One region of the Paenibacillus sp. FSL H7-0716 genome, then DNA from elsewhere that is predicted to be linked to it. Evidence: predicted binding sites of a transcription regulator. Region 1 holds the regulator's gene; each other region holds the start of a gene.
The links. The regulator Rex, encoded in region 1, represses fermentation and respiration genes when NADH is low (regulators of the CRP and FNR family bind a similar motif). The targets are predictions, from matches to a motif close to TTGTGAAATATTTCACAA.
Positions count from the first base shown of each region.

Region 2: the regulator Rex is predicted to act here: its motif matches at 5,220-5,237, upstream of MHH60_RS06830 (cytochrome ubiquinol oxidase subunit I).
Region 3: the regulator Rex is predicted to act here: its motif matches at 2,768-2,785, upstream of MHH60_RS02175 (cytochrome ubiquinol oxidase subunit I).
Region 4: the regulator Rex is predicted to act here: its motif matches at 2,194-2,211, upstream of MHH60_RS17125 (flavocytochrome c).

Region 1 is NZ_JBBODA010000002.1:24,840-32,920, reverse strand. It holds gene dinG (ATP-dependent DNA helicase DinG) at 1-2,457, shown strand, start outside; gene MHH60_RS02965 (redox-sensing transcriptional repressor Rex) at 2,588-3,241, shown strand; gene MHH60_RS02960 (amidohydrolase) at 3,228-4,529, shown strand; gene MHH60_RS02955 (cell wall elongation regulator TseB-like domain-containing protein) at 4,702-5,220, shown strand; gene MHH60_RS02950 (hypothetical protein) at 5,631-6,173, shown strand; gene MHH60_RS02945 (AAA family ATPase) at 6,166-7,668, shown strand; gene MHH60_RS02940 (3-hydroxyacyl-CoA dehydrogenase family protein) at 7,802-8,081, shown strand, end outside.
Region 2 is NZ_JBBODA010000004.1:50,639-58,719, reverse strand. It holds gene cydC (thiol reductant ABC exporter subunit CydC) at 1-989, opposite strand, end outside; gene cydD (thiol reductant ABC exporter subunit CydD) at 986-2,752, opposite strand; gene cydB (cytochrome d ubiquinol oxidase subunit II) at 2,752-3,768, opposite strand; gene MHH60_RS06830 (cytochrome ubiquinol oxidase subunit I) at 3,755-5,158, opposite strand; gene MHH60_RS06825 (cold-shock protein) at 5,380-5,607, opposite strand; gene MHH60_RS06820 (cold-shock protein) at 5,700-5,900, opposite strand; gene MHH60_RS06815 (S1C family serine protease) at 6,320-7,567, opposite strand; gene MHH60_RS06810 (hypothetical protein) at 7,957-8,081, shown strand, end outside.
Region 3 is NZ_JBBODA010000001.1:480,261-488,341, forward strand. It holds gene MHH60_RS02165 (TetR/AcrR family transcriptional regulator) at 1-429, opposite strand, end outside; gene MHH60_RS02170 (hypothetical protein) at 537-2,384, shown strand; gene MHH60_RS02175 (cytochrome ubiquinol oxidase subunit I) at 2,933-4,297, shown strand; gene MHH60_RS02180 (cytochrome d ubiquinol oxidase subunit II) at 4,294-5,310, shown strand; gene cydD (thiol reductant ABC exporter subunit CydD) at 5,377-7,188, shown strand; gene cydC (thiol reductant ABC exporter subunit CydC) at 7,181-8,081, shown strand, end outside.
Region 4 is NZ_JBBODA010000012.1:156,282-164,362, forward strand. It holds gene MHH60_RS17115 (response regulator transcription factor) at 1-479, opposite strand, end outside; gene MHH60_RS17120 (histidine kinase) at 454-2,040, opposite strand; gene MHH60_RS17125 (flavocytochrome c) at 2,313-4,103, shown strand; gene rlmD (23S rRNA (uracil(1939)-C(5))-methyltransferase RlmD) at 4,363-5,931, opposite strand; gene MHH60_RS17135 (diacylglycerol kinase) at 5,996-6,886, opposite strand; gene MHH60_RS17140 (sirohydrochlorin chelatase) at 7,117-7,887, opposite strand; gene MHH60_RS17145 (YerC/YecD family TrpR-related protein) at 7,891-8,081, opposite strand, start outside.

The sequences.
Region 1 (8,081 bases):
GCTCATTTTGGAGTGACGCATGATCGTCCGCATCAGGCAGATAGTGATGCACTTGCGACTGCTTTAGTGCTGTTGAAATGTCTGGAGGAGCTCTACGAGCTGCCGCTGCTTACGATCCAGAGACTCTGTGAGCTGTTTACTGAAGAGGATAGTGATCTGGGCTGGTACTTTGATGGTCTGCTGCGAGAGCGGGAAGCGGAGACGCTACAGCCTGAAGGTGATCTGACTTTCTATCGTCAATTAGCGCTTGCAGTAGGAGACTGGACGGAGTTAGCGCCACCTAGAGATGAGCATGCTGAGAATCCGCTAGCGAATTTATCTTTTACTGATTATATGGACGAAGTAACCAAACGACTTAAAGACACATTACCGCAGTATGAAAGCCGGGAAGCTCAGGATATTATGATCAATGAGGTGATGACGGCACTTGCCGAAGACAAACACCTACTGATCGAAGCGGGCACAGGAACCGGTAAATCGCTCGGTTATTTGTTGCCTGCCATTTATCAAAGCGTTCGCACCAATGAAAAAGTCATGGTCAGCACTCATACTATTAATCTGCAGGACCAATTGCGCGAGCGGGATATCCCTTTGTTAACGCAGGTAGTTCCTTTTCCGTTTAAAGCTGCTATTTTTAAGGGAAGAGGACATTATTTGTGTCTGCGTAAGTTTGAGCATAAAATTAATAAAAAGGACTTTATAAGCCCAAGGGAAGATGCGCTTACTGCCGCTCAGATGATCGTATGGCTCACTCAAAGTGAATCAGGGGATGATGAAGAGCTGAATTTAAGCGGCCGGGGTGGTGATTTCTGGGAGACGGTGGCAAGCGATACCGACTCCTGTCTGGGCCGTTCCTGTCCGTGGTTCCGCAAATGTTATTATCATAGGGCTAAGCATGAAGCTGGGATTGCTGACGTGGTCATTACAAACCACTCTAAGCTATTCGCAGATGTTAAGGCTGGGCACCAGCTGCTTCCGGCTTACGAGCATCTTGTCATTGATGAAGCACATCATTTAGAAGATGTGGCTGGTAAACATCTTGGCATGCATATGAAGCATTTCACTGTGGCACACACGTTATCGCGACTGTATAAAGATAGCCGAAACGGACAGCTTCCTGCTCTGCGCCAGATATTACAGTCGTCAGGCAGTGAAGAGGCTTCAGAATGGAGCGGAGTCATCGATCGGATTTACCCGGATCTGCTTACCGTCAAAGAAACCTGGGATGCACTCAGCGACAAGCTGTTCAGCCTTTTGCCGGAACGCAGTGATGCAGGGGCGGGGGAAGCGGGACAACTGGTTATGCGGTTGCTTCCCGCCCGTAAGCCGAAGGATTGGGATGAATTAGTTGCGCTAGAGAACACTATGAATCTGACGTTAAGCGACATCATCCGTAAGGGTGATAAAATGCTTAACGAGATGCGTGACCAGGAAAGCCAATCCTCAGCAGACAGTCTTGTTACTGATATTAGCGGTTTATTTAAGGATTTGGCTTCCATCCGTGAGCAAGTAAGATTCTTTATGGGGCTGAATGACGATAATGTAGTATATTGGCTGGAGGCAAATGGAAATTACCGCAGCAAATCACTACAGCTGTATGCCGTCCCTGTGGATGTTAGCAGCCAGCTTAAAGAGTTGTTCTTCGATAAGAAAAAAAGCATCGTGCTTACCTCGGCGACGCTGTCTGTAGATAAATCTTTTCAATTTATGATTGATAATCTCGGACTTAACGAAGCTGCGGAAGAGGGACGTCTAATGACCTCACTCCTTCCATCTCCCTTTAAGTATCGTGAGCAGGCACTGTTAGTTATACCGCGTGATTTTCCTAGTGTGAAGGGCAGTGTGGGCGATGCTCGATTTGTCGATACACTCGTACAGTCATTATCGGAAGCTGCTAAAACAACACGTGGGCGGATGCTGGTTCTGTTTACTTCTTATAAAATGCTGCGTCAGGTATATGATCCGCTTAAAGAGGCTTTGGCCTCACAAGAGATTACGGTGCTTGGTCAAGGCGTGGAAGGTGGCAGCCGGAGTAAGCTGATCCGCCGCTTTCAGGACAGTGCAGCATCCGTTCTGCTGGGGACGAGCAGCTTCTGGGAAGGTGTAGATATTCCAGGTGAAGCACTGACTTGCCTGGCCATCGTGAGACTTCCGTTTCAACCGCCGAATCACCCGTTGGCGGAAGCGAAGTCGGAGTTATTGCAGGCCCAGAAGAAGAATCCGTTCATGAAATTATCAGTTCCTCAAGCGGTTATTCGTTTTAAGCAGGGATTCGGAAGACTGGTTCGCACGGCGCAGGATCGCGGAATAGTTATTGTTTATGATACAAGGGTTATTGAATCTCATTACGGAAAGTATTTCCTTTATTCATTGCCTGGTCCCAAAATGGAGCATATGCTTACTGATCAAATGGTCCCTCGCATAGCGGAATGGCTAGAGGATGGCGGCGCTTCTTAAAACGCTCGTCTTCAGTTTAGCTCCTCCTTATCCTTAAGGGCGGTCTGTTACAGTACCGCCCTTAGTAAGGAGAGGTAGACGTTTGAATATGGATTTACACAAGAACATTATTATTTTTAGGAGGAAAAATATGAAATCGGATAAAATATCAGAAGCCGTTGTTCGCAGACTACCTGTGTACTTGCGTTTTTTGAATGATCTCCAGAATCGCGAAATATTAACAGTTTCCTCTCAGGAACTTGGACAAAAGCTTGATCTTAATCCCGCACAGATTCGTAAGGATTTAGCATATTTTGGTGACTTCGGCAGAAAAGGTATCGGCTACGATGTAACGTATCTTATTGAGAAAATCCGTCATATCCTAAAGCTGGATCAACAGCTTAATGTAGCTTTAGTTGGAGCAGGTAATCTCGGACATGCCTTGTCTAATTACAATGCATATCTTAAAGATACTATGAAAATCACGGCTATATTTGATTCGTACGCTCCTAAGGTTGGACGTAAGATCAACTCCCTTACTGTGCAACCGATGGATGAACTAGGCAGCACGATTCGTGAGCAAGGTATTCGCATTGCCATTATTACCGTACCTGATTCAGAAGCTCAAAATGTAGCAGATATTCTCATTTCTTCTGGGATTGAAGCGATTTTGAACTTTGCCCCTGTGATTCTGAAGACACCACCGAATATCCGGGTGCATGCAGCTGATTTTACAACTGATCTGCAAAGTCTTGCTTATTACTTGCGGGATGGAAAGGAAGAAAGCGAACATGAACAACAATAAAACGATAATTAAGGGCGGGTATTTTCTGACTCCGGGAACGGATGAGCCGGTTCTGAGTGGATATATGACTATTGAAGATGATTTAATCACTTACATAGGAAAAGAAGAGCCTCAGATGGAAGCTGGAGTGCAAGTGGTTGATGGCAGCCGTCTGCTGTTCATGCCTGGACTTGTAAACACACATGGTCATGCGGCGATGTCTTTGCTGCGTGGATATGGAGATGATTTAGCGCTACAAGTGTGGCTTCAGGAGAAGATGTGGCCGATGGAGGAAAAGTTCACCGGAGATGATGTATACTGGGGAACCTCCTTATCTGTATTGGAAATGCTGAAGGGTGGAACTACGACCTTCCTCGATATGTATGATCATATGGACCGAGTAGCCGAGGTAGCTGAGTTATCAGGTATCCGTTCCGTATTGATGCGTGGTGTGATCGGGTTATGTCCAGAGGATGTACAGAATCACAAGCTTGCGGAAGCGATTTCTTTTGCCCGTAACTGGCATGGAAAGGCTGACGGTAGAATTACTACTATGATCTCGCCACATGCCCCTTATACTTGCCCTCCGGACTTCCTGGTTAAGTTCGTGCAGGCAGCGCATGATCTGGATTTACCGATGCATACGCATATGTCCGAAACGAAACGTGAAGTGGAACAAAATGTGGCGGATTACGGGTTGCGTCCTGTAGCTCACTTAGAGAAGCTTGGAATGTTCACACGTCCCTCGATAGTTGCACATGGTGTTCATTTAAATGATGAAGAGATTGAGATCTTGGCTCGCCATAATGTGGGTGTATCTCATAATCCGGGCAGTAATTTGAAGCTGGCTAGCGGAGTGGCTCGGGTTACTGATCTTCTAAAAGCTGGTGTGAAGGTGTCTCTTGGCACGGATGGCGCGGCAAGCAACAATAACTTGGATATGTTTGAAGAGATGCGGCTTGCAGCTCTCATTCATAAGGGTGTCAGCGGTGATCCAACGGCTGTTCCAGCTCCAGAGGCTCTGCGTATGGCTACAGAATATGGCGCGCAGTCCATCTTTTTAAATAATGTAGGCAGACTTGCTGTAGGGATGAAAGCTGATTTCATTGCTATTGATATCGATCAGCCGCATTTGCTGCCACACACAGATCTGTTGTCTCATGCAGTTTACTCTGCTAGCGCTCAGGATGTTGAGCATGTGTGGGTGAATGGTAAACAGGTCATCAAGCATGGACAATGCTTAACCCTGGATGAGGAAGCTATCCGGCGTAAAGCGCAAGAAGCCTTCGAAGGTTTATTGAAGCGTTAAGTCTGGAGAATAACGAATAAATAAAAGGCTGCGACTTTTTGCTTTTAGCAAAAGTTGCGGCCTTTTGTGTATTTTTAAGGCTGGGAAAGCTAGAAAATTATGAAATTTTGGATAAACACGCGGGTGTGTTATATAATCAAAAAAGATATATTACTAGAAAGGGAGCTGTACCTTGAAGAAAAGGAAAAAATGGATCCTCCTGGGGTCAGTTCTGATTCTGCTCCTGGGGTTTGGACTTATCCAGTTCTATGCCTATATTATGAAAGATCAATGGAACGAGCGTGATATCGCTAAGGATGTTGCCAAAACCAGAGCGGGTCTAACAGAGGTAACCAAAGCACAAAAATCGGTTTGGGATGAAAATGCAGTGTACTGGGTATTAACAGGGAAAAATGAAGCCGGGACTGCTCTTATGGTCTGGGTCCGCTTTACGGTAGATGGAAAATTTGCTGAAGGCGACGATGCAGTGTTTGCTGAGGAACTAAGTAAAGGAACCTCGGAAGCCCAAATACGCGGCATTATCAAAGCTGATCTTCCGGACATAACGATTGAACGCTTGCTGCCGGGAGTATATAACGGAGAGTATGCTTGGCAGCTTTTTTATAAACAAAGCGGTCGGTATTATTATCAATTTTATCGCTTTTCGGATGGGTCCCGAATGGGCGAAGGTTACAGTTTACCTAAAAGTTAAGCTGAACATAAGGAAATTAAGGGTGGCATAGTAAACAAGCGAACTTAGTATAAGTTCGCTTGTTTACATTTATTTGATGTACAAAAGTGATATACTAAGTGATATACTGAATGGGTGGTTATCACCGAATATTCTCTTAAATTCATACACAAAAATAGGCCGATTGATTAAAAATCAAGGCCGATTTTGTCGAAAGTGAGGAATATATTTGGTATTGATGGAAATATTTAAAAAATTAAATTTTAAATATATTCACATTTATTTTGAAATTAGTATATACACCTGTGATATACTACTACTTGTAATTAGAACAGCAATAAGAGACTTCAGTCTCTCTGATGAGCTCTCAAGTAGCTATAAATTATTATACTGAGCTTTATATTTTGTCATCTTTGAGAGGAGGACGTTTCTTGAAATTACGTCTTGTACCTGTGCTGATAACGTCTCTACTGTCGGCTACTCTATTGTTTGGTGGCTTCTTTTTATATCGTCAGTTTGCAATGCAGGAACCACTTCAGAAGATTGTATCTCAATATGAGGGCGTCAATAATTCTCATATCAGTATTAACCGCAATGAGGTCACTTTGAAACTTGATCTCCAGCCAGGCACGAAATTACGTGAACTGGTTCAGTACGTCTCCCAAGAAGGAAAATCGATGATTGATGGACGTACACTAAAACTTGATGTAGAACAGAACTCCAGTGAACTGCTGGATGAATACTGGGATAAAGCGATGTTCTCTGTAGCTGAAGCCATGGAGAGCCGTAAATATACACTTATACCCACAGAACTTGATGGACTCAAAGCGCAATATCCGCAATATAAAAATGTGATAGCCTCAACAGAAATTGACGACAATAATGTCTATGTAAGCTTGAGTAATGGAAAAGAAAGCAAATTTATTATTTTGCCGCGTAAACCTGCGACATTGGGGGTATGGAATAATGCCTAAATACCTTAAAGAAATTCTAATCGGATTTGTTCCTGTTTTGTTTATTTTTATGGCTTTTTTAGGCATTAATATATTCCCGATTGTAATTGCTGCTGGGATGCTCACGGCTTTACTTATCATTGCTCATTTAAGAGGCGGACTTGCGGTAAATGCAGGTGCGGGGAAGAAACGCAAGAAGGATGGACCTTCAAAGCTTACTTTTGAAGAAATTGGCGGGCAAGACAATGCAAAGCAGGAGCTGCGTGAAGCGTTGGATTTTTTGATACGGCATGAGGAAATCAGCAAATTCGGGATTCGGCCTTTGAAAGGGATTCTGCTTACAGGCCCTCCAGGAACAGGTAAGACCCTTATGGCTAGAGCAGCAGCACATTATACGAACTCTGTATTTGTAGCAGCATCAGGCAGTGAGTTTGTAGAAATGTACGTAGGTGTCGGTGCCGGCCGTATCCGCGATTTGTTTAAGGATGCCCGTACCCGCGCCCTTAAGGAAAATAAGCAAAGCGCTATTATTTTCATAGATGAAATTGACGTAATTGGCGGTAAGCGTGAAGGCGGACAGCAGCGAGAATATGATCAGACCTTGAATCAGCTGTTGACCGAGATGGACGGGATCTATAACAACGAAACACCGCGTATTTTGCTGGTAGCAGCCACTAACCGAAAAGAAATGCTTGATTCAGCATTGCTGCGTCCTGGCCGGTTTGACCGTCATATTCAAGTGGACATGCCTGATAAAAAAGGCCGCAAATCGATTCTCGAATTGCATGCCAAAAATAAGCCGCTTCATGCAAATGTGAACCTCGACAAAATTTCCGAAGAAGCCTATGGTTTTTCCGGTGCTCAGCTCGAAAGTGTTATGAATGAGGCAGCAATTTATATGATGCGTGAGGAATTGACAGAGGTTGAGCAGCGGCATCTGTCGATGGCGATTGACAAGGTTATGATGGGGGAAAAAACGGACAGAGAAACTAACCACGAAGAGAAAAAACGTGTGGCGATTCACGAATTGGGACATGCCATTATGGCAGAGCTGCTTCGTCCGGGAAGTGTTAGTCAGGTTACGTTGACTCCGCGGGGGCAAGCCCTTGGTTATGTACGTCACAATCCTCAGCAAGAGCAGTATCTGTACACCAAGGATTATTTAGAAGATCAGATTATGATCGCACTTGGTGGAGCGGCTGCAGAAGAAATGTATTATGGCGGACGAAGCACAGGTTCACGTGGTGATTTTGATCAGGCCCTGAATATTGTCGAAACCATGATGAAATCCGGATTGACTTCGTTGGGTATCGCCAAGCTGGAAATGGTTACCACTGAAGAGCTTATGAAGGAAAATAGTAAAATATTGGATGAGTTGATGGTACGTACTCACGACCACCTTGAAAAGCAACGAAATGTATTTGATTACTCCCTTGACATTTTAATGAAGGAAGAAGTGCTCTCTGGAGAGCAATTTCGATGTCAATTTCGTGACAGCGTGCGTTTACCAGCATAAATATTTATGCTGGTTATTTTTTTTTACTTTTCAGGCATGCTAAGATATCATTATATGTCGGGCTTTATAAATTTTTGCGACAGACAAGGTACAATACAAAAGTATAGATACCTGAAAGGATGGAGACTTTTTTATGAATTTCAAGAAAATTGGTGTCATCGGCGGTGGCACAATGGGACAAGGGATTGCCGAAATGCTGGCAGCCAAGGGCCTGGATGTATTGCTGGTGGAGAAAACCCCTGAGAAACTGGACTACTCCTACGAAATGATCGAGACAAGTCTAGATAAGCAACTGGAGAAATGGGCGATCACTCAAGCTGAGAAGAAGCTGATTCTTAGCCGCATTCAAAAAGTGACACATTTCGCAGAGCTGAGCTCCTGTGACATGGTTATCGAAACAATCGTTGAGGATT
Region 2 (8,081 bases), on a different contig from region 1:
TCGACTACAGATGCCTGTTCGGAAACTATATTCTGCTCTTCTCCGACCACTCCAGACAACCGCTCCAGCGAGTTACGGTACTGCGGGATTTTCTCCACAGCTTCGGATACTGGCAAAAAAGCATCTGCTACAGGAAAAACAACCAAGACAAATGCCGCAATCAACGTACCTGCAATAGCACCATCCGCATACTCCCCGGCGGCCCAATATAACATCGAAAGCACGCCAACTCCAACAACTGCTTGCCCGATGAACGCACGTAGACGCGCCCAGCTGCGCAGCGCTGCATCCGTTTTGGCCACTTTTTTCTCATCTGCTTCATAGGTCTCCACGAACTGGCTTTGCCGTCCACTAATGACCCAATCGCCCATACCGAGAACGGCGTCAGTCAGCTTTTGATAGAGGCGATTACGCTCTACCTTCACTTCACGTTGACGTTTCTGGGTGAACAACAAAGAGATAAGCGGCAATACCACGACCAACACCAAAATATACAAAGCCATTAATAACGCAAAACCGATATCAAAGGTGCCCAACGCAATCACTGCAACCCCGTAGATCAATAAAGCAATAACACTTGGAAATACAGTTCTCAGATATACATTTTGCAAATATTCGATGTCATCAGCTAACATCCCGAGAATATCCCCAGTACGGAAACGCGACGACAGGAACAAGGCCTGTGGCTCCAAAATATTGTACAGGCGCACACGCATTTTAGAAAGAATCCGTAAAATGGTGTCATGCCCAATCAGCCGTTCCACGTAGTGAATGACTGCTCGGCTTGTTCCGAACGTACGTACACCAACAATCGGCACGTAGATCATCAGGATATTTTCGACCGGTGTAGACGCTTTTGAGATCAGAAATCCTGAAGTATACATCAATGAAGAGGCTGTAAATATCGTCAACGCCCCAAGCACAATAATTAGCACAAAACGCCAAAAATACGACGATACATAGGGAGCAAACCATCCTTCACGTTTCAATGGATTCCCTCCAATTGCGACCCAATCAACTCATAATACGCACCCTTGCGGGCAAGTAACTCCTGATGGGTACCGATTTCTGCCACTTGGCCTTGCTTCATTACTACAATAATGTCCATATCTAGCATCCAGTGCAGGCGATGGGTAGCCAGAAAGACCAGCTTTCCTTCAAAAAGAGGCACCATCGTCTCCTTCAGCTCATATTCCGTTTCAATATCCAGATGCGCCGTTGGCTCATCTAGAAGCATAATTGGACGGCTGCTAAGCAGTGCCCGGGCTAATGCCACCCGTTGCTCCTGGCCACCGCTGAACGAACGGCCGCCGCCACCAATCATCTCATCTAAACCATGCGGAAGAGTATCCACCAGCCCCGATAAACCAGTAGCTTTCACTGCCGCGGCAACAGCTTCCATAGAAGCCTCAGGGTAATAAAAACGTATATTATCAGCTAACGTACCGCTAAAAATATACGGACGCTGAGGGATATACGAGGTCTGTTTTCGCCAAGCCTCATCCGTTAATGCACTAACCGTTGTACCGTTAACTGTGATACTTCCTGAAGTAGGATGTAAGAAGCCACCTAATATATCCACTAAAGTAGATTTACCGGCCCCGCTCTCTCCGATAATCCCAATTTTGCTAGCTCCTTTAAATTGTAGGTTCAGCGCTTCCAGCGAAGAAAGCCCTGCTTCCTCATACTTCATGCTAACGTCATTTAATGTGAGCACGCTATTTTCATGCCAAGTGAATATTTGTTCCGATGTTTTTGCTGCAGAACCGACAGATAGATTACCGTTTGGACCGATTACTTCAGCCTTCACCTCATCTTGATCTATAATGCTCTTCATTGCTTCAGCGGCTTCTTTCCCATCCAAGGTGGCATGGAAATCTGAACCCACCAATCTTACAGGCAGGAAGTATTCCGGAGCCAAGATTAGAATCGTTAAGCCTGTAACCAATGTCATTTGTTCATTTACAAGCCGCAAACCAAGACTTACCGCTACAGATGCTACAGACAGCATAGTGAAGAAATCCAAGGCGAACGATGACAAAAAGGCCACTCGCAGCGTACGCATCGTCGCCGAGCGGTAACGATCGCTGACCGTAGCAATGCTGTCGCTATGACTTCGGCTGCGCCCTAGAAATTTTAAAGTTTCTAGTCCACGTAGTGAGTCTACGAAATGATTAGATAATGTACGATACGATTTCAATTGCCGATCCATTTGCTTACGGGCCGTCATCCCAATCAAAATCATAAAAACAATAATAATCGGCATAGTTACCGTAAGAATAATCCCGCTCGTAGTGTCCATCGTAAAGACGTAAATAAGCACCAAGATCGGTGTAACAGACATCCCTACCATTCTAGGAATGATCGCTTCCAGATACGTGCGGAATTTAGTTACGCCTTCCAGCACTAGTGTAACAAGATCCCCGGTTCCACGCCCGCCCACCATTCTAGGGCCAAGCTGGAAGAGCTTGTCCATCATTTCCCTCCGCATAGTGCTGCCCGTTGCTTCCGCGAAGCGGTAAGAGACACGGCTCATCAGCATAGCACAAGCATGGCGCACAAGAAATGCAAGAAGGAACAATAGCGCAGTGCCCCATTGTTCCTTCAGAGGTTCTCCCGCAAATAGCGCAGAGATGACTTCTGCCAGCGATTTAGCCAGCAGAAGTATGGACAAGCTTTGCACCAGGGTAAGGAAGCCTACAATCAGAAAGACTGGCTTAACTCCTTTATACCCAAGCAAGTTTTTATCCATTAGTATTCAAGATGCTCCTTCTCGTGAACCCGTTTATGAAAGACAAAGTAACTCCAAATTTGATATCCCAATACGAACGGAAGGATGGTCAGTGCCACAATCGTCATTACCTTCAAAGAGTAATGGCCCGAAGCCGCATTAGTAATCGTCAAATTAAAAGCTTGATCAATTGAACTAATCATAACACGCGGGAACAATCCTACAAAGATAGAAGTTACCGAAAGCGCCATTACCGCTCCTGTCATTCCAAAAGCGTAGCCATCCTTCTTCTTCGTCATGAAGTAACCGGACAGTACAAAGGCGATAACTCCCAGGGCTACAATAATCATAAGAACCGTTCCACGTTGCTCGAAAATATCCGTCATATTATAAGTCATAATCACAAAAGCAGTAAATAAAGCTGCGAGCGGTATTAGCAATTTTTGAGCCAACTTGCGAGCGCGAGCCTGTAGATCACCCACTGTACGCAGTGTTGTGAACATGAGACCATGCACCAGGCACAGAAGGACAACAGTAAGCCCTGCTATTACAGTGTACACATTCACGATATCTGTGAACCCTGCATACATTTGCATATCCCCATCAATAGGCAACCCTTTGATAAAGCTTGCAAATACTACTGCCAAGAGGAATGGTGGCAGGAAGCTACCGATAAAGATACAAGCATCCCAAGTTCTTTTCCAAGCTAATGAATCACGTTTACCTCTGAATTCAAAAGCGACACCACGCGCTATCAGAGCTAATAAGGCAAATACAAAAGGAATATAGAATCCACTAAACAGCGTTGCATACCACTCCGGGAAAGCCGCAAACATTGCACCCGCAGCTGTGATAAGCCATACCTCATTCCCATCCCAGAAGGGTCCGATCGAGTTAATCAGAACACGGCGTTCTGTATCATTTTTAGCGAGAATTTGTGTTTCCATCCCTACGCCGAAATCGAAACCCTCCAGGAAGAAGAACCCTATAAACAGAACTGCAATCAGCACAAACCACAATTCATTAAGAGATATCATGGGAACCCTCCTCGTTATATGGATCATTCGAATCGCCGTGATCGTTATCCATCGCATAAGGACCTTTTTTAATCACTTTAATAAACAATCCGACCAACACTAATCCTAGAATTAAATAAATCGTTGTAAAAGAAATCACGGAGAACAGAACTTGACCACTTGTAATATTAGGCGACACACTGTCTTCCGTTGTCATCAGTCCGAATACCGTCCATGGCTGACGCCCGAATTCGGTCATAACCCAACCGGCTGTATTCGCAATCGGAGGAAGCAACAAGCCCCATAACATAAACCGCATGAACCAAGTGTTCGGACGATCCATTTTTTTGCGCCACATTAAGTACATAGCGTACATTCCCAATACAATCATTAACGTTCCTGCTAGAACCATGATCCGGAAACTCCAGAATGTCGTACGTACAGGTGGAATATAGTCACCGGGGCCATAGGTTTGCTCATACTCCGCTTGCAGCTCAAGCATACCTTTAACTTCACCGGAAAATTTACTGTATGAAAGGAAACTCAGCATATAAGGAATTTGAAATTCTCCAGTACTGATTTGATTCTCTGGATCAATGTTTGCCCATACGGTCCAAGGTGCCGGGTCACCACTCTTACCCCACAGTCCTTCGGAAGCTGCCATTTTCATTGGTTGAGTTTCAACCAAATATTGCGCTTGGGCGTGACCAGCAACAGCTACACCAATAGAAGAAATAATCCCTACGATGGCTGCAATCTGAAAAGACTTCTTAAAGAAAGAAACCTCTTGTTTCTTCAATATTTTATAAGCACTAATACCAGTTACAAGAAAAGCACCTGTTGCATAAGCAGCCAGTACGGTGTGTGGGAATTCAACCAGCAATTGTCCGTTCGTAATAAGCGCGAAGAAATCATTCATTTCTGCACGTCCATTATTTATCTCAAAACCCACAGGATGCTGCATAAAAGAGTTAGCCGCTAGAATCCAGAATGCAGATAACATCGTACCGAATGCTACCAGCCAGATGGACAGTAAATGTACTCGCTTGGACACCTTATCCCAGCCGAATATCCATATCCCAATAAAAGTAGACTCCAGGAAAAAGGCTGCCAATGCCTCAACTGCAAGTGGAGCCCCGAATACATCACCAACAAAACGTGAATAATCCGACCAGTTCATCCCGAACTGAAATTCCTGCAATATCCCTGTAACTACCCCTACTGCAAAATTGATGAGGAATAGCTTTCCCCAGAACTGCGCCATTTTTTTGTACTCTTCATTACCTTTTCTAACGTACATTGTCTCCATGATTGCAATCAAGAGCGCTAGTCCGATTGATACCGGTACAAAGAAATAGTGGAATATTGTCGTCGACGCAAATTGTATACGCGACAGCATTACTGTATCCATATTTGTCCCTTCCTTCTCCCCTTTTCGTTAATTATATTCTGTCAAAAATTTAAACTTCTTTTTGTGATAAATGTCACATAAAAATAGTCATTTAACGGTGAAATTCAAATGATTTGTGACAAAGATCACAATTTAGCATAAAGAAAGCAAAAAAAATAAGACGGTTTACCCGTCTTGAGTGGTTCGTCGTTCTATAAATGCTTGACTCATTTAGGTATTGGTTAGATAGAAATACCCTTCTTGAGCGATTTGAGATCGCCATTCGAATTAAGCAATTGGGGTAGCATCTTCGTGCTGCGAACCATTGGAGAGTCACATAGACGGCAAGAAGGCGCATGTTCAAATGCGAAATTATCCCTCATCCATCCGTTGCATCCCTCATTGGTACATGCCCAAATTGCGGTATTTTCTTCCGGTATTTCTTCCAAAGGTTTCTTCCGGTAGTTCATTGCCGTTCCTCCCATCCTGTAAGTCAATAGTGAGTAACTAGATATAAAAAGACCGTCCCAACTTTCACAAGCTGGGACGGTTTCTTCTATTATTACAGTTTTACAACGTTTTCGGCTTGTGGTCCACGGTTGCCTTGAACAACGTTGAATTCAACGCGTTGGCCTTCGTCCAAAGTTTTGAAGCCGTCGCCAGTGATTGCGCTGAAGTGAACGAATACGTCGCTTCCGCCTTCAACTTCGATAAATCCGAATCCTTTTTCTGCGTTGAACCATTTAACTGTACCTGTTTGCATGTGTGTTACCTCCACAAATTTAAATTAATATGTTCTTTTTATCTTCAAACAAAGAAAAAATTCACACATTGAAAAAGGTTGTATTACCGAATATGACAGCCCTTTTCAATGCGAGAATTAGGGACTAAATGTATGATTGATATCATATTACCACACCTGATTAGCAAAGGCAAGCAAGCATCCGAATATATCCGGTTTTGCCCTAATAAGTATTACCTTCCAATGTAAGGGCTGCCACTTAGTGTTTATTCCCTAAATAGATCCTTTTTCTGGCATAATTATCATGGTTTTAGAAAAATAGCTTTTCCAAAAACGTTACTTTTATCCGCTTTTTCAAGAAGGTACCCCCTCGGAATCGAAGGGGTAGTCCGCTCTACTTGTCGCAACTGCTATATCATTATATACCGACTTCCAGCATATTATTCCTGTGGTTTTTCAAGAAGTTTAACTGTTGCCTGTTTGGCCTCGCCGTTTCGATAGTAAGTAATTTTCAGATCATCACCGATCTTCGTATGATTATATAAGTACTTGCGAAGAGAAAGGGTAGATATGATGGATTGATCATTAAATTTGGTAATGACATCATTGAATTGCAGTCCAGCTTCCTTCGCAGGGCCAACGGCCTCTAGAACAACTACTCCATCCTTAACACTGTTCGGCAGGTTCAATTCATTGCGTTGATCTTCTGCTAGTGGAACGTACGGATTGTTCAAATCAACTGAATATACACCCAAGTACGAACGGGCAATATGTCCTTTTTCAGCCAGCTCATTAGCGATATCTATCACATGATTCGCAGGAATTGCAAAGCCCAAACCCTCTACACCCGTGTCTGAAATCTTCATTGTGTTAATTCCGATGACCTTGCCATCCAGATCCACTAATGCGCCGCCACTGTTTCCTTCATTAATCGCCGCATCGGTCTGTATCACTTCTTGTTCCCAATCATATACGCCATCCTGATTAAGGGATACGGGAACCATCCGTTCAGTATAGCTAACAATTCCCGAGGTCAATGTATCGCCAAGTCCTAGCGGATTACCGATCGCAATGACCGTTTCACCTAGACGAAGCTTAGAGGAATCACCGAGCTGCGCGATGGTATCGATTCCTTTGGCATCAATAGAGAGTACCGCAATGTCGCTTACTTTATCCGTTCCAACGAGTGTTGCCTTACGAGTCTCTCCGTTCACTGTAACTACCTCGAGATTACCGGAGTCTTCGATGACATGATTATTAGTAATGATAAATGCTTTATTCCCTGTCTTTTTATAGATCACTCCTGAGCCTAGTGCAGACTCATCCAGAATGTTTAATTCTTCATTATCTTCTTTATGATTGATAATACTTACTACTGCAGGGCGAACCGTGGCAGCAGCTTGAATAATCCGGTCAAATGGATCACTGCTGCTTGGGGCAACATTTCCAGTTGCTACAACCGGCTTCTGAGCAGTCTCATGACTCATCTGGCCTGTAAACATACTGAATAACAAAACTGCCACCACAGCGCTGACTAAGGAGCAAACGGCGGATATTTGCCAGGTAGATAAACCCTTACGCGATCTGCGTACAGAATGTCTACGATTAGCAAACGATCCCTTTGATGCTTCATCCCCTCTGGACCGCGAAACTTTAGTTGAATAGAAATCATCATCAAACAATCCCACCGAAAATCTCCCCCTTCTATTGCCAAGCGTTCACTGTTGGTAAGACCTGAACCTATAGCAACCACGTCCGAACCAAACCTCTGTAACCATTAGACTCCAAATATCACTAAAAAGTTTCACTTTATCCATTAACCCCACAAGAGTTTCGATCAATCGTTAGATTATGATAATCTTTTAATATATCTTCTCTATTAGGAATATTTTGCAACTTAAAAGACTACAATAAAATAGAAGTGTCCCTAAAAATTTTAGCTTTGCTCATCACGCTTTTAATTGTATCACAGGCAACCTGCAATTCGGGATTTTCCTCAGCTAAAACACCTGCGAATTTTTTACAGTTTTCAGTTCTAATTACACTATATATTCACACTATTAAAGGAGGATTAATTATGAGTTCTTTTTCAACAAGTATGGATTTAGTCGAGTTTATCGGTAAGCTTGGTGACTTAAAGGATGAACACTACCACATGACCCTTGCCTTTAGCGCAATGATCGAATTGATGATTGAAAAAGG
Region 3 (8,081 bases), on a different contig from region 1:
ATTCAAGCAATCCAGAATTACATCATCAAACTTTGCACTTTGAAGTGCTTTGTAGATATTCCGCTGCTGAAAAATAACTTCAAAAAGCACCTTGATAAATTTTTGAGGTTCTTTAGCTTTGCCTGTTAATTCATTGGTGTAAGGTAAGAGTTTTTGATTAATTTCGAATATAAGCGAGTCGACCAAATCCACGAGGATCTCTTGCTTGGAGGAATAGTTGTTGTAATAGGCCGTTCGAGAAACCCCTGCGCGTTTCACAATATCGGTGATGGTGATTTTACTAAAAGACTGTTCCTGGATCAAGAAGACTAATGCCGTGCAGATGGCTTCTCTTGTCAAACGGTTGGTTTCTTTATTGGAACGATGCTGAGAGCTATTTGGACTGTATAATTCATGATTTGAGATGACATTTCCCCTCCGTTTGTACATTCTGATGTTCGTTTCATTGTTTTTCATGAGTATTTTCAATATGCTAAAACCATAAGGCATTACAAATGTAATGTCAAAATAATCATTAGTTAAAATGGGAGGGCGTCATGTTAGAAATCTTATATAGACGATTGTCAGCGGTGCTGCTTTTGATCCTAGCACTCTGTGCTACGATATTCATTGGCAAAGAAACGGTAATCTCGATCGTGACCATTATCATTTTGTTAGCAGAATTAGGCATCTCTTTTTTACTTTTAAGGAAACGAGAGAAGTTACAAGTAGTATTTATTAGTGCGATGGTGGCAGAAGGGTTATTCTTACTAACAAAAGAATTTTGGCTGCTTGCGCTTTCTATCCTGCTGCTGATCGTAGCGGGCATATGGAGAGGACTCTTGGGGCAAAAGGTAAGCAGAAGAGTTACTCCGTTTCTAGTAGTTCGTAAAGTGTTATTCAGCATTGCTGCACTTATCGTTACTGTACTTTGGGGTATTGGAATCTATGCAAAACCTATTACAACACCGGTAGCATTAGCAGCTGATACGGCAGTGACGATCGATGAACGTAAATTGGATTCTGCAGCAGTGATGCTCAAGGATATTGAAGTAATGAATTCTTTTGGAAGCCGCACAACCGGCTCTGAGGGTCATAATCAGTTTATTGCTTGGCTGGAGCAGCAGGTATCGGATATGGGGCTGCAAGTTTATCGTGATCGCTATACTTTTGACCGTTGGGAAGAAAAGAACAGTGCTTTAATGATTGATCAACAGGCAATTCATGTCTCTTCAGCTTTTCCCTATTCCGGGGAAACTGACGAAAAAGGTGTAACAGGGGAGCTGGTGTATACGAAGCGTGGTGAATATGACCAGATCAGCGGAAAAATTGCTGTCATTGAAATTGAGAATTTCAGAAATTTTCCAAGCGGGATCGTTATGAACATGCGGGATTCATCTCCTATGGACAACCAAATTGCCCCAAATGAAGGCGACCTAGTCCTCACTACAGCTTTAAAAGAAGCTAAATTGGAGCAAGCGAAGGAAATGGGCGTAAAAGCTGTTGTTTTAGTCTGGAAAGGGGTATCTGACGATAAGGTTGAAGAGCAATATGTGCCTTTTACCACCGATTATACCGGAATCCCTGCGGTCTGGGTTAACGAAACGGAAGGGAAAAAGGTGATCAGCGCAGCTCAGGAGCAGAAAGAAGGTACGGTTATTTTAGAAGCGGAAATACAAAATGATGCCCCAACAGAATCCTTTTATGTGAAAATTGACGGTAAGAATAAAGACGAAGCGATTATCGTAAATACCCATACGGATGGGATAAATGTAGTGGAAGAGAATGGCGCTGTGGGCATGCTGTCTATGATTCGTTACTTACAGCAGGAGCAGCCGGAGCGTACGATGATATTCGCTTTTGTGACAGGGCATTTTAGATTGCCGGAGTTCAAAGGATCCTCTCAGGCAACTTCCACCTGGATGGAGGGGCATCGAGAGCTGTGGGATGGCAAGAATGGCCATTTAAAAGCTGTAGCTGGAATTACGGTTGAGCATTTAGGCAGCATGGAGTGGAAGGACGATGATACGGGTCATTATGGTCCAACTGGACAAATAAGTACCGAATATACCTATGCGGGCAATGAAATGATGGCAGCCATTTGGCTGAAGGCTATTGAAAAGACAGATGGCACACGTACTGTATTATTGCGTGGACATAACAAGTTTGAGTTTGGAGAGAGTCAGCCCTTATTTGAAGCAGGGATACCGGTGATTGGTTTCATTCCAATGCCCGACTATCTGCTCGTGGATAGTGACAACAGAGAGATGGACAAATTTGATGCAAAGCTAATGCATACGCAAATTGCATCGTTGCTGAAAGCGGTCAAGCTAGTGGACGGAACGGAGACGACTAAGCTTGGGAAGTCAGATGGGTATTCTTTTTTCTACGGTCGTACTAAATGATAGTGGCAGTTCAAGATTTGTCATGACGTAGATGACATTAGCTTTACTTCAAAAACACTGATGATTTGAGTCAGTGTTTTTTTGTTGCAAAAAAGGGATATATTACGGCTCAAAATGAGAAAACATCGTTTTTTTACTAGCATTAAAGTAGGAGGAAACTTGTGACACCACATATGCACTAATCATTCAATAGCTCCTTCGGGTACTTTTTGTGTTATTCACTGAGTTGTTAGAAAGATTTGTCCCTTTCTTGAACGTTTTGAGATTAAGAGATGTCAGTGATTGAATTACTTAAAATTTAAGATAAGATAACTTTAATTATTAGGTCACATTATTAATTTGACTGCTCAGTATCAGGTGAATCGGGCTCGCCAACTCCTGCTTTGTGAATTTTTTCTCTTTTTACATAGCAAAGAACGATGAACGTCATACTAAATGAACGAGCAACGATGTCGCTGAACCTTGCTAAACCTGATATTGAATGCAGCCAACAGTTAGCAGGCCTAATCATAGAAAAATGAACAGAGTTTTGAAGGGAGCAGTAAAAAATGGCAATTGATACGGTGCTATGGAGCAGGCTGGTGACAGGCTTAACTCTCGGGTTCCACGTTATTTTTGCGACAATTGGCGTTGGTATACCGCTAATGATCGCTATAGCCGAGTTTATCGGAATCCGGAAGAAAGACCCCCATTATACACTTATGGCGAAGCGGTGGTCTAGAGGATTTGTCATTTCTGTGGCGGTTGGTGTCGTGACCGGTACAGCGATTTCACTACAGCTGGCCCTGGTATGGCCGAATTTTATGAAACTGGCTGGGAATGTCATTGCACTTCCGTTATTCATGGAGGTGTTCGCGTTCTTTTTTGAAGCTATCTTCTTGGGCATTTATTTGTATACGTGGGATCGGTTCAAAAATCCGTATATCCATTGGCTGCTGACGATTCCGATTGTCGCCGGGGCAGGCATGTCTGCCGTTTTTATTACGACGGTGAACGGATTCATGAACCAGCCTGAAGGCTTTGTCATGGAAGCAGGCCAATTCACAGCGATTAACCCGGTGCAAGCGATGCTGAATACAGCGACGTTCTCCAAAGTGTTCCATGTATTAAGCTCGGCCTATTTGACAGGAGCTGCCTTGTTAGCCGGGATTGCAGCCTTCGCGATGCTGAGAAAAGGTGTGTCCGCATACCACAAAAAATCTTTAAATCTCATGATGGCGGTAGTTTTACTGTTCGGTTTGCTGAACACGTTAGCCGGTGATGTGTCCGCCAAGTTTTTAGCCGAGCATCAGCCAGAGAAGCTTGCAGCGGCAGAGTGGCATTTTGAGACGAGTAGCAGTGTGGATTTGGTTTTATTAGGATGGCTGAATGCAGAGCATGAAGTTTTAGGGGCTCTTCATCTTCCGAAGCTGCTCAGCTTCCTGGCCTTTGGAAACTTTAATGCAGAGGTAACGGGGCTCGAGGAATTCCCCAAGGAAGAATGGCCACCGCTTCTCGTTCATTACCTGTTTGATTTAATGGTCGGAATCGGATTTACTCTGCTTGCGATTTCGTTCTTATATTTCCTGTTTGTGTTCTGGAAAAAACGTAATGCGCTTAACAAGTGGATGCTTCGCATCATTGCACTGAGTGCACCGCTCGCCTTTCTGGCTGTTGAGCTGGGCTGGTTTTATGCAGAGGTTGGGCGACAGCCGTGGATTATCCGTGGATATATGCGTGTTGAGGAGGCGGCCACGTCTTCACCGAATGTAAGAATTATATTCTTCGCCTTATTGCTCTTGTACATCGTACTCGGCAGTATGTGTGTAATCGTGCTAAGGCGCTTGTTCAACAATAATCCGGCAGAAGCTGAGATGGAGAAATGGATGAAGGATCATCCTAATCAATCTACGGAAAAGGGGGGCACTGAATGATGAGTTACGAATTGATTGGCATCTCGGTGCTCTGGCTGTTTTTGTACGGCTATTTAATTATAGCTTCCATTGATTTCGGAGCGGGCTTCTTCGCCTTTTATGCCCGTTTAACGAAGCAGGACCATCTCATTAATCGTCTGATTTCCCGATATTTATCACCCGTTTGGGAAATTACAAATGTATTTTTTATCTTTTTCTACATTGGCATCGTCGGTTTTTTTCCGGACACAGCCTATTATTATGGCTCCGCGTTACTTGTTCCCGGAAGCATTGCAGTGATTCTTCTTGCGATTCGCGGTTCATTCTATGCTTTTGAAAATTACGGTTCCAAGAAAAACATAGTATATCTTTTTTTGTACGGAGCTACAGGTTTGCTTATTCCAGCATCGTTGTCAGTGGCGCTAACTTTGTCTGAAGGCGGCTTTATCGTGAAGCAGGGGGAGACGGTTTCTCTGGATTACTGGGCGCTGTTTTCCAATCCGTTATCGTGGAGTATCGTTGGACTGGCAATTGTGTCCGTTTTGTTCATTAGCGGCTCATTTCTGACATTTTACGCTTCTCGGGCAGAGGATCATTCCGCGTTGAAGCTGATGCGCAACTACGCCCTGTTTTGGAGCACACCGACGATAATCCTCGCACTGACAGCATTTATCTATTTGGGTCAACACAATGAGCGGCATTTTCAAAATATGATGGATTTATGGTGGTTGCTGGCTCTTTCCGTTGCTTTCTTCATGATCGCGATGTGGCTGTTATATAACGGACGCCGTTACGGATTAGCTTTTATATGCGTCATGTTGCAATTTTTCTGTGCCTTTTTCGCTTACGGGATTGGGCAATACCCTTATATTCTTGATCCGTATATCACGATTCAGAGCAGTGCAACTTCACCGGCAATGGGTTTAGCGTTAGTTATTGTGTTTATCGGCGGTCTATGCCTGTTGATCCCATCCCTTATTCTGGTCTTCAAACTCTTCCTGTTTGATGCGGATTATGTAAAAGGAAAAAAATAAAGCTGATTAATCCATTACGGCATGTTTGAGATGTCCCTACAAGCCTATATAAAGGAGGTGTGATCTGTGAAGAGGAAATCCAGTCTGATTTCTCAGCAAATGTCTTCACAAAGGAAAAACATGGCTTTCCTCGCATTCATTTCGCTCGCGCTGGGTATAGCTATTGTGAGTCAGGCTGGACTGCTTGCTGAAGCAGTCCAACGGATTTTTGTAGAGAAAGCTTCATTTTCATCGGTTATCCTGTTGCTCGGCATACTTCTGGCTATTATGGCTGTACGCACACTATTGTCCTATGGAAACGGTATAGTTGGCTTACATATGGCTGCTACTGCCAAGACAAATATGCGCGCAGCCGTACTGCAAAACTTGACTCATGCTTCCATGCCTTCAACCCTTCGTGGACAGACGGGAGGAAAGGTCAGTATTGCTCTGGATGCTGTGGATGAGGCTGATAGTTATTTCAGTCAATACATGCCGCGTATGATGGAAGCTGCTATCATCCCGGTTCTGATTTTGGTCGTTACATTTATCCAACATGCCAACACAGGTTTCATTCTATTGTTTACTGCTCCATTCATCCCGCTGTTCATGATTTTGGTAGGGCTGAAAACGAAGAACAAATCCGAAGAAAAATATGCGCAACTCGCTGAGTTTTCAGGGACGTTTCTGGACTCTCTTCAAGGACTGGTGACATTGAAAATATTTGGACGAGCTCACCGTCAGCAACAGGAGATTGAACGCAGTAGCTTGGGTTATCGTGATGCCACGATGGGTATTCTGAAGATTGCGTTTACGAATACCTTCATGCTGGAATCAATCGTGATGCTAAGCATTGGTATTGTGGCTCTCGAACTGGCCATCCAGTTGCTTGTTTTCAAAGCTATGACGTTCCACACTGCCTTTTTCGTTTTGCTGCTCGTTCCCGAGTTTTACAACCTGTTAAAGAATACGGGAACAGCCTTTCACAGCGGCCGGACTAGTATGGGAGCTATTCGTAAGGTAGAACAGATGCTTGAGGAAACGGCAGGGACATCTGATGGAATTGACGTGAGCCCCAACATAGATAAGGTCGGTGATATGACCGACAGAATAAGCAAATTGGAACTTGCCCATTCTGGAGTCCTTTCAATACCGCCGTCCATCGTAATTGACCAACTCCGGTTTCAGTATGCTCCAGATTCATTCGAGCTTAAAACAGGTCGGATCCAGCTTAGTCCAGGAGAACACATTGCCATTGTTGGCAAAAGCGGTTCCGGCAAAACGACTTTGCTACATCTCATTGCCGGTTTGCTCAAACCAGCTTCAGGAAAGATTCTGGTGAATGGAAGCCCACTCTCACAATACGATGAGCCCGCATGGTTCGAACATCTTAGCTACATTACACAGCATCCGTATATTTTCGCAGGAACATTTTCCGAAAATATTGAGATTGGTGCTGGTGGAAACGTCTCCAGAGCTGAAATTGAGCGGGCGGGAGAGGAAGCCGGACTTACTGCGCTTACAGCCCAATTGGAGCACGGATTTGACACCTTTGTTGGTGAAGGCGGTAGAGGTCTGTCAGGTGGAGAGAAACAACGGCTTGCCTTGGCACGCGCTTTTTTGAAGCAGCCTGCCATCATTTTGTTTGATGAACCCACAGTTGGACTGGATTTGCACACTGAACAGGTACTACAACATTCCATTGCCAAACTGGGAAAAACGTCCACGATGATTACGGTGGCGCACCGATTATATACGATTCAACAAGCCGACAAGATTTTGTTTATGGATCATGGAGTGTTGGTAGATTCCGGACGGCATGACGAGCTCATGGAGCGCCTACCTCAGTATGCCGAGATGGTAGGAGTAGAGCGGAAAGGGGGGGATCATCATGAATGAGCTGGCTATTCTGTCAAAGGCGATGTTTCAGGAGCGCAAGGATATCGTTCTTTCCATTTTGTGTGGATTTATCGCCGGCACAGCTGGTGTGGCACTCTTTTCCGCGAGCGGTTATCTGATTTCGCAAACGGTTTTTGCGCCACCGCTTTATACTTTAATTGTACTCACCTCTATGGTCAAACTGCTGGGTCTGCTTCGGGCGGCGAGTCGTTATGGAGAACGCTTGTATTCTCACCGGGCGACGTTTTCTATGCTAAGCCGTTTACGTACATCCTTTTTTGCTAAGCTTATTCCTTTAACGCCTGGTATATTGAACAAAAATCGAAGCGGGGATCTGCTTGCGCGGATCGTTGGGGATGTGGAAAGTTTGCAAAATTTTTTCTTGCGTGTCGCTTATCCTCCGATCATGGTTGTCATGGTGTTTTTGGCTACGGTGCTGTTTACTTCTACCTTTTCGATCTGGATTGCCGTTTTGTTTGTAATAGGTATGCTGGTAACGGCATTCGTTGTACCGGGAATTGTGTTACTCGGGCAGCGGAGAATACATGGACGCGTTCGTGAGCAGAGGGCGCAGCTGTCCACGGAAGTTACCGAAGTGTTGTACGGTTTCCGGGATTTGAAAGTATATGGTCAATTGGCACAGCGGGAGGAACAGCTACAGCAAGCTTCCGCTGTATTGGCAGCTGAGCAGCAACGAGCAGCCGGGCAATTGCTGCGCGGGCAATCGATGCACACTTTTGTTACGTTTTTCGTTTCCTGGGGAGTGCTTACGCTTGGCGCCTATTTAATTATGGAAGGAGCGCTTGCAGGCGTATTTCTTGCCATGCTGGTCATGGCATCGCAAACCGTATTTGAAGAAGCGACGGCTATGGCTACATTACCCGCTTATAAAG
Region 4 (8,081 bases), on a different contig from region 1:
ATATACTCGGTCACTTTTTGGATAAGCACTGTTCCATCCCCTGTATACCCGGGAAGCTCCCGCTCCTTATCCACCCTGCCTTCATGTGAATGCAAAGGATATTTTACCTGAAGATGCTCATCGATCCGATGAAGCAGCTTGTTCAGATCACTCTTCGGCACAGGTTTCAATACATAATCGAATGCTTGCAGTTGCACGGCTTGACGCGCATATTCAAAGTTATCGTACCCGCTGATGATGACAACCAGAACCGACGGGCAGCGTTCGCGCAATATATTCATCAGATCGAGCCCATTCATATTCGGCATGTTGATGTCCACAAGACATACATGTGGTGGGGCTTCCTCCACCATATTCAATGCTTCGTTTGCACTTTTCGCTTCTCCTGCAACCTCAAAAAGATACGGACTCTCCTCAATGTATTGTCGCAAGCCTTTGCGAATGATCGTTTCATCATCGACGATGACAATCTTCCACATCTTCATTCCACTCCCCGTCCAAAGGTATTCGAATGACCATAACGGTAATGCCATCTTCACTCTTTACTGCAAGGCCATATGGCACCCCGTAAGCTAGTCGAATGCGATGGTTTACACTGTATAGCCCAAAGCCTGTGGCAGAACGATCATATTTATCATCAATTAGGGCTTGATTTATCTGTTCAAGCTTCTCTTCAGGAATCATAACCCCATTATTTACAACCTTAATGACCAAATAATCTACCTGTTTATATGCTGTGATCGAAATTTTGCACTTTTGATCCCCAAGTGGCTTAATCCCGTGATAAATCGCATTTTCCACCAAAGGCTGCAGCATGAAGCGAACGACTTGGCACTGAGCAAGCTTTTCATCATATCGTAGCTCGTAGTCCAGAATCTCCTCATATCGCACACCTTGAATATGAAGATAACTCTCGACATGGTACAACTCCTGATCAAGTAGAATGTAGGGACTGCCTGTGCCAAGCCCTAATCGGAAATACGCGCTAAGCGCTTCCACCATCTCCACCACATTGTCTGCTCCATGTTCCGTTGCCATCCACTGGATCGTATCCAATGTGTTGTATAAAAAGTGCGGCTTGATCTGCTCATGAATCAGTCTGAGTTCCATCTCCTTTCGGTCCTGCTCCACAGCGTATAATTGAACAAGCATGTCATTGAAGCTTCGTCCAAGATCGCCGATCTCATCCGAGCGCGTAACATCTGCTCGTATGGTTTGGTTGCCGTTCTGCACATTTTCCATTACCTGGCGAAGCGACTGAATTGGACGAATAATGGAAGAAGCAAGCAGCATCAGAAAGACGATAAACGCACTACCGATAAGAACGCCTACCAGCAATGCAGTCCGCTGGGTTTTGATCACCGCGAGCGATAGACTTGAATTCGGTACTTTGAGTACTAACTTCCAGCCCTCCACATTTTGAATTGGAGCCTCAAACACACTCATGTTCTTCTTATCTGCTGCATCCTCCGCTCCATCTCCTTCACCCAGCTCTCTGCAATCGACGATAAGCTGGCCTGACTGGTCATATAGCATTACATCTTGAGCAATCTCCCTCATCTTCTTGACGGAGACGGCTGCGGCAATATAAGCTACCTCATCATTCACCGATGGATTCACGCGATAAAGAATGACGACGATTTCGGCTGCATTCGCTTTGGATACGATCGGATTGCTCACCACATAATTGGAATCTGAATTCAGCAGTTTTCGATAGTAGGGTCGGTTTAGTATCGAAAAAGGCTTGTCCCTTGCTGACCAGGAATTTCCGTGAATATCCACCACGCGTATGGATTCGTACTCTACTTTCTTCTTCGCCTCGAACTTATCGAACTCTTGCAGCAATTCATCTCGTGTCCACTGATGGTCCGAAGCTAGAGAAGCAAGCATGTCTATCTCTCCAATGCGCTGATTAAACCAATAATCAATCTGGTCGCTGCGTGCAGTAACCACTTGCTGCGTTAAGTTCTTATTCAAAGGGACAACCGTATGGTTCATCTCCAAATATATTGTTACAAGCAATGCAACGAACAGCAGCAAGAAGCAGCCTCCTGCGATTAACGTAATTTTTAAGTGAATTGATTTCATTGTAATCATAGCCCTTCACAATATCCGTTTCTTACATGCCCGAAAAAGACAAAAAAACACTAATCTGTGCAAATACATAATGCTGTACTAAATCTATAATAAGTCTTGTGCATATTTTCACATGAAATAACATTCATGTCTAGGCTAGAGATAAAGGATTTGCCTAGCAAATCTTCCTCTCCCTAGTGTATGTAACCAATCCACAACAGAATGAAGGAGATATTATGCGAACTCACACGAAAAAGCTGTTATCTATTCTACTAGTCCTCAGTCTTATGTTCACGCTTGCTGCTTGCGGCAGTAAAGATGCAGAGCCCGCTTCAGATGCAAACGGAGTTCAAGTCTTTGAAGGAGTTGGGCAAGGTAAACATGGCGATATTAAAGTACAAGTCTCCTTATTAGATAACAAGATCACTGACATTAAAGTGACAGAGCATAAGGAAAATGAAGTACTTGCAGAACCTGTTTATACGCAGCTCAAGCAAGATGTCATGGCAACTAACAGCGCAAAAGTTGATGCCATTAGCGGATCTACAGTTACAAGCAAAGGATATCTCGAAGCCATTCAAGATGCAATTACGAAGTCTGGACTTACCCTTGTCGCTGGCGCTGCAGTCAGTGGAAGCAAAGACAAAGAAGAAGTCGAGCAAACCTATGATGTTGTCGTCATCGGTGCCGGGGGTGCTGGCTTTAGTGCGGCTATCGAAGCGAAGAGCGCTGGAGCTAATGTAGTTCTGCTCGAGAAAATGCCAGCTGTTGGCGGCAACACATTGATTTCCGGTGGTGAGATGAATGCGCCTGACAACTGGGTTGAACGTGCTCTTGGCATCACAGATGACACGGCTGACTTGTTCTATAATGATACGATGAAAGGCGGAGACAACCTCGGGGATCCAAAGATGGTTCGTATTCTTGCCGACAATGCTCTAGCATCTGCCGAATGGCTGCGCGATGATATCAAGGTAGAGTTCTTGCCTGATCATCTGTTCCAATTTGGAGGCCATTCCAGAAAACGTGCGTTGATTCCTGTAGGTCATACAGGTGTTGAATTGATTACTAAGTTAAAAGCCAAAACAGACGCTGATCAAATCACGATCAAAACGAATATGAAAGCCGAAACCTTGCTGAAGGACGAAAGCGGCAAAGTAACAGGTGTAACTGCGACTTCGGGTACTGGCGACAAGATCACATTCCATGCGAACAAAGGCGTCATCATCGCTACCGGTGGTTTTGGATCCAATGTAGAGATGCGTAAGAAGTATAACCCTACAATGGATGAAAAATATATGACTACCGATACACCAGGATCTACAGGTGACGGTATCGTTATGGCAGAAACGATTGGCGCCAAACTGACAAACATGGAGAGTATTCAAACGTATCCAATCTGTAATCCTGAGACAGGTGTTATTTCCCTGGTTGCAGACTCCCGCTTCGATGGTGCGATCCTGATTAACCAAGAAGGCAAGCGCTTCGTTGAGGAATTAGAACGTCGTGACGTTATTTCTAAAGCAATTCTTGCCCAAACGGGTGGATATACGTATCAATTATGGAATCAAGGCATTGAGGATATTGGTAAAACGATCGAAGTTCATCAAGACGAATACGATCAACTCGTTAAACAAGGCTTGCTCTTTAAAGCCGATACGATTGAAGAGGCGGCTGATTTTTTCAAAATTGACGTGAACACTTTGAAAGAAACGATTAATAAAGTAAATGATTATGCGAAAACAGGTAAAGACCTTGATTTCAAACATCGCGGAGGATTGAAATCTCTTGAAAAAGGCCCTTACTACATCGAAAAAGCTGTACCCTCCGTTCACCATACAATGGGCGGCTTGGTGATCGACGAGAAGACTCGCGTATTGAATGAAAAAGGCGAGGTCATCCCTGGGCTGTTCGCTGCAGGTGAAGTAACAGGGGTCATTCATGGTGCAAACCGTCTTGGCGGTAATGCCATCGCTGATATCTTCACATTCGGCCGGATTGCAGGCAAACAAGTTGTAGCAGAGTAATTTTGTGTAACTGCTCTATTAATAAGTTAGCCTTAAAAACGTGCAAGATAACTTGTAGAGTGCCGGTTGACTGCTAACTTTCATGCTGCCCTCTATGACATAGCAAACCGCCCTGTTAGCAACATTGCGAACAGGGCGGTTTATTTATGGTGGAGCCTAGGGGCTACGCTCGTCTAACTCGCGGCTCTTTTATAGTTCTCTGTTAGTGGAATTAAAATTGCCCATTTCTTTTCTGGTACTATCACTAAAACTATAGCAATTATTTAGTGTCTACTTGACAAGGGTTCCTCACCAACACTGCCACCGACTCCACATGCACCGTATGCGGGAACATATCCACCGGAGTTACCTCCACTGTCTTGTATCCGCCATCTTCGAGCACCCGCAAGTCTCTTGCTAGTGTCGATGGATTACACGACACATACACCACACGCTCCGGCTTCATTGCAAGGATCGTTTCAAGTAACCGCGGGTCGCAGCCCTTCCGCGGTGGATCGACCACGATAACATCCGCCGTAATCCCTTGCTCTTTCCAATTCGGAATGACATCTTCAGAGGCACCAACCTCGAACACTACATTCTTCATCTCATTTAACTTCGCATTCGCCCGGGCATCCTCAATAGCTTCCGGTACAATCTCCACACCATATACCTTAGCTGCATGCTGCGCCAGGAAGAGGGAGATCGTACCGATGCCGCAATAGGCATCGATAACCGTTTCATTGCCAGTCAGTCCGGCATATTCAACGGTTTTACCGTACAGCACTTCGGTCTGTGCCGGGTTCACTTGATAGAACGAACGCGCTGAGATAGCGAACTGTACATCGCCGATGTAGTCATAGATAACATCTCTGCCCCACAGGACGCGGGTTTCGCCACCGAAGATGACATTCGTACGCTGAGTGTTGACGTTCTGGCAGATGCTGACTACATCCGGTAGCTGTTCGCGGATGCTGCCGATCCAGGCGTCCAGGTGTGGGATGTCGCGGCCGTTGGTTACAAGAACGACCATCATTTCACCGGTGCGAAAAGCTTTCTTCACGACGACATGGCGCAGCAGGCCGCGGCCGGTTTCTTCACTATAAGCAGAGATGCCAAGTTCTCTGCCGATATCTTTCACCTTGCGCACAACGTCATCATTATCTTCATGCTGAATCAAGCAGGTTTCCATATCGATGATACGGTGACTTCCGCGTGCGTAGAAGCCGCCCACAAGGCCGCCTTCTGTTACGCCAATCGGCACCTGAGCCTTGTTGCGATAGCGCCAAGGCTCGTCCATGCCGAGTGTAGGGCGGACAAAAATCCCATCCGAGTGAGCCACTCCAGCGCCATCAGTCGTACCATCCGCGATGCCAACATCGTTGGCACTGTCCGTCTGACTTCTACCAGCTTCATTCTCTTTGCTCTTTCCGCTGTTCCCGCCACCAGCCACCCGAAGCTTCCCAATCCGCTCCAGGTTGTCCACCACCAGTTGCCGTTTCCACGCCAGCTGTGCGGTGTAGTCCATATGCTGCAGCTGGCAGCCGCCGCATTGGTCATAGATCTCGCAAGGCGCCGCGATGCGGGCGCTGCTCGCTTCTACTATATTCAGCAGTTTGGCGTAGCCATACTGCTTTTTGGTCTTGAGCACCCTTGCCCAGACTTTCTCTCCGGGAAGGGCTCCCTGCACAAAAAGGGTAAAGCCTTCTACGCGGCCTACCCCTTCACCTTCATGGGTCATGCCGATAATATCGAGCATAACCTCATCATTTTTATTCACAGGCAGTCCGGCGACAGGCGCCTTGCCGGCTGGGCGGCTGGTGCTGCGTCCACTGCGGTGTTTACTCATTATTTATTGTTCACTTCTTTCATTATCATCACTGTATAATCCCACACTCTTACTTTCAAATAACCTAATTATTCTGAGCAAAAATCCGCAGATGCTGCGGCAAAATCCGAAAACGACCCGGCAGCTCTCCGCCAAGTTCTCCATCCAAGTTCAATTGGACATGCCCTGGAGAAATTACATCCATTGCATCCGTACGGAAATACACAACCTTTTTATCCTGCAAATGCTCGCCACGAAGGGCCAATCTAACCAAACGGACAAACTCTGCCAGGTTGCATTTTTTAACCGCAATAACATCTAACAGACCGTCATCGATTCGAGCGCCGGGAGCAAGCTTTTCAAAGCCGCCGACAGAATTCGTATTTGCAATCAGGAACAGCATGAACTCATCATGAATAACCTCCTGCCCATTGGCACGAATGATTAGTTCCTGAGGAGATAGGCTGACCATTTTTTCAATACCTTTTAAATAGTACGCAAGCTGTCCTATCATGGTCTTCAGCTTACTGGGAACTTCATAGGTCAGTTCGGTTAGACTGCCACCGCCTGCTATATTAATGAAATAACGATCATTGGCTTTACCGATATCAATCGGACGCGACTCTTGACGAAGGATCAAATCAACGGAATCTTCCCAATTCTTCGGAATCCCCATCGCACGTGCAAAATCATTGGTAGTCCCAAGCGGCAATACGCCAAGCGGGGGGAGATTAGGTTTCTCCGCCATACCATTGATAACCTCATTTAAAGTGCCATCCCCACCGGCTGCTATGATTAGATCATAACCGCGCTCTACTGCATCCGCAGCAGCTAACATAGCATCGCCTTCTCCGGTCGTTGCATGGCAGGAGGCTTCAATGCCACCCGTATCCAGCCGGTCCAAAATGTCGGCGAGCCGCTTCTTCATTTCTTCCCGTCCAGAAGTGGGATTATAAATCAATCTCGCAGTTTTCATTACCGGAACGCCACCTGTTTTTTATAATAGAATAACCTAATTGATTATACCTAATTCGGACCACTACAATCAATGTCAGAGGACATTAATCGTAAATATTCCATTATACAACAATTCACGACACCTTATTAGGCAAAAACAACTATATATATGTCTATGCAGCAAATCCCGTATTATCCACGGAAATGGGCACTATTTTTCATGATTAAGTGGACTAAAAAGGAAGCTTTTTAACTCTTTTTTCGAATCTGTTCGAGGAGTGTCTCTACCTGTCTCTCAATCCAATGCGGAAGAAGCGGATGCGGCAAAAGCGTCTGGCCAGAATACTTATAGGTTAACCCTTTAAGTCTGTTCGGAACCACATGTTTAGTGAAATAACCTTCACTCAAAAAAAGCGGCGCCACCAACACCTCGTGACCCTGCTCCTGCCAATACTCCACTTTGCTTCTTACACTGTCCGGATTCAGCAGACCGTAATCGGCCGCCGCTACGCCGCTCACCTCACGTACACGTCCTGCCAGTGAAGAGATACCCTGCTGCCAACGCTGGCGGAAGCCCTCATAGATGCTGCCATGACCCACCAGCAGAATTGTCTCACGTTCAGGTTCCGTAGACAGCTTACGAAGCTTGTCCCAGATCATCACAGCGATGTCCGGGTCATCGTCGACAGGATAACCATAGTGAACCTTAGCCTTCACGTGGAACGGCTCTAAATCGGTCTCACGTTCAGGTTCAGGTTTAGCCCCAAGTGCATATTCTATTTCATCGACATGTGTGCTTCCCGAGGAAACGAACAATGGGATCACAATTATATCTGTGACCCCTGCATGTTCCAGTTCATTTATTCCATCTTGAATCAGACGGCCCTCTACCAGCTCTAAAAAAGAGACCACCACTGGCATCTCTTCATCTAGCGATAATTCGCTTACGGCCTCTTCCACGATCGACACCCAAACCTCGTCGCGGGAGCCGTGACTGATAATAAGTACGCCCGGTACCATAAATTAGCGTCCCAAACGTTCCAGCGTTAATTTATAACCATCATTTCCGTAGTTCAAGCAACGTTTTACACGGGAAATAGTAGCTGTACTTGCTCCTGTCTCTGCTTCGATCTGATTGTAGGTCGAGCCTTTGCCGAGCATACGCGCTACTTCCAGTCGTTGCGACAGCGATTGAATCTCGTTCACGGTGCACA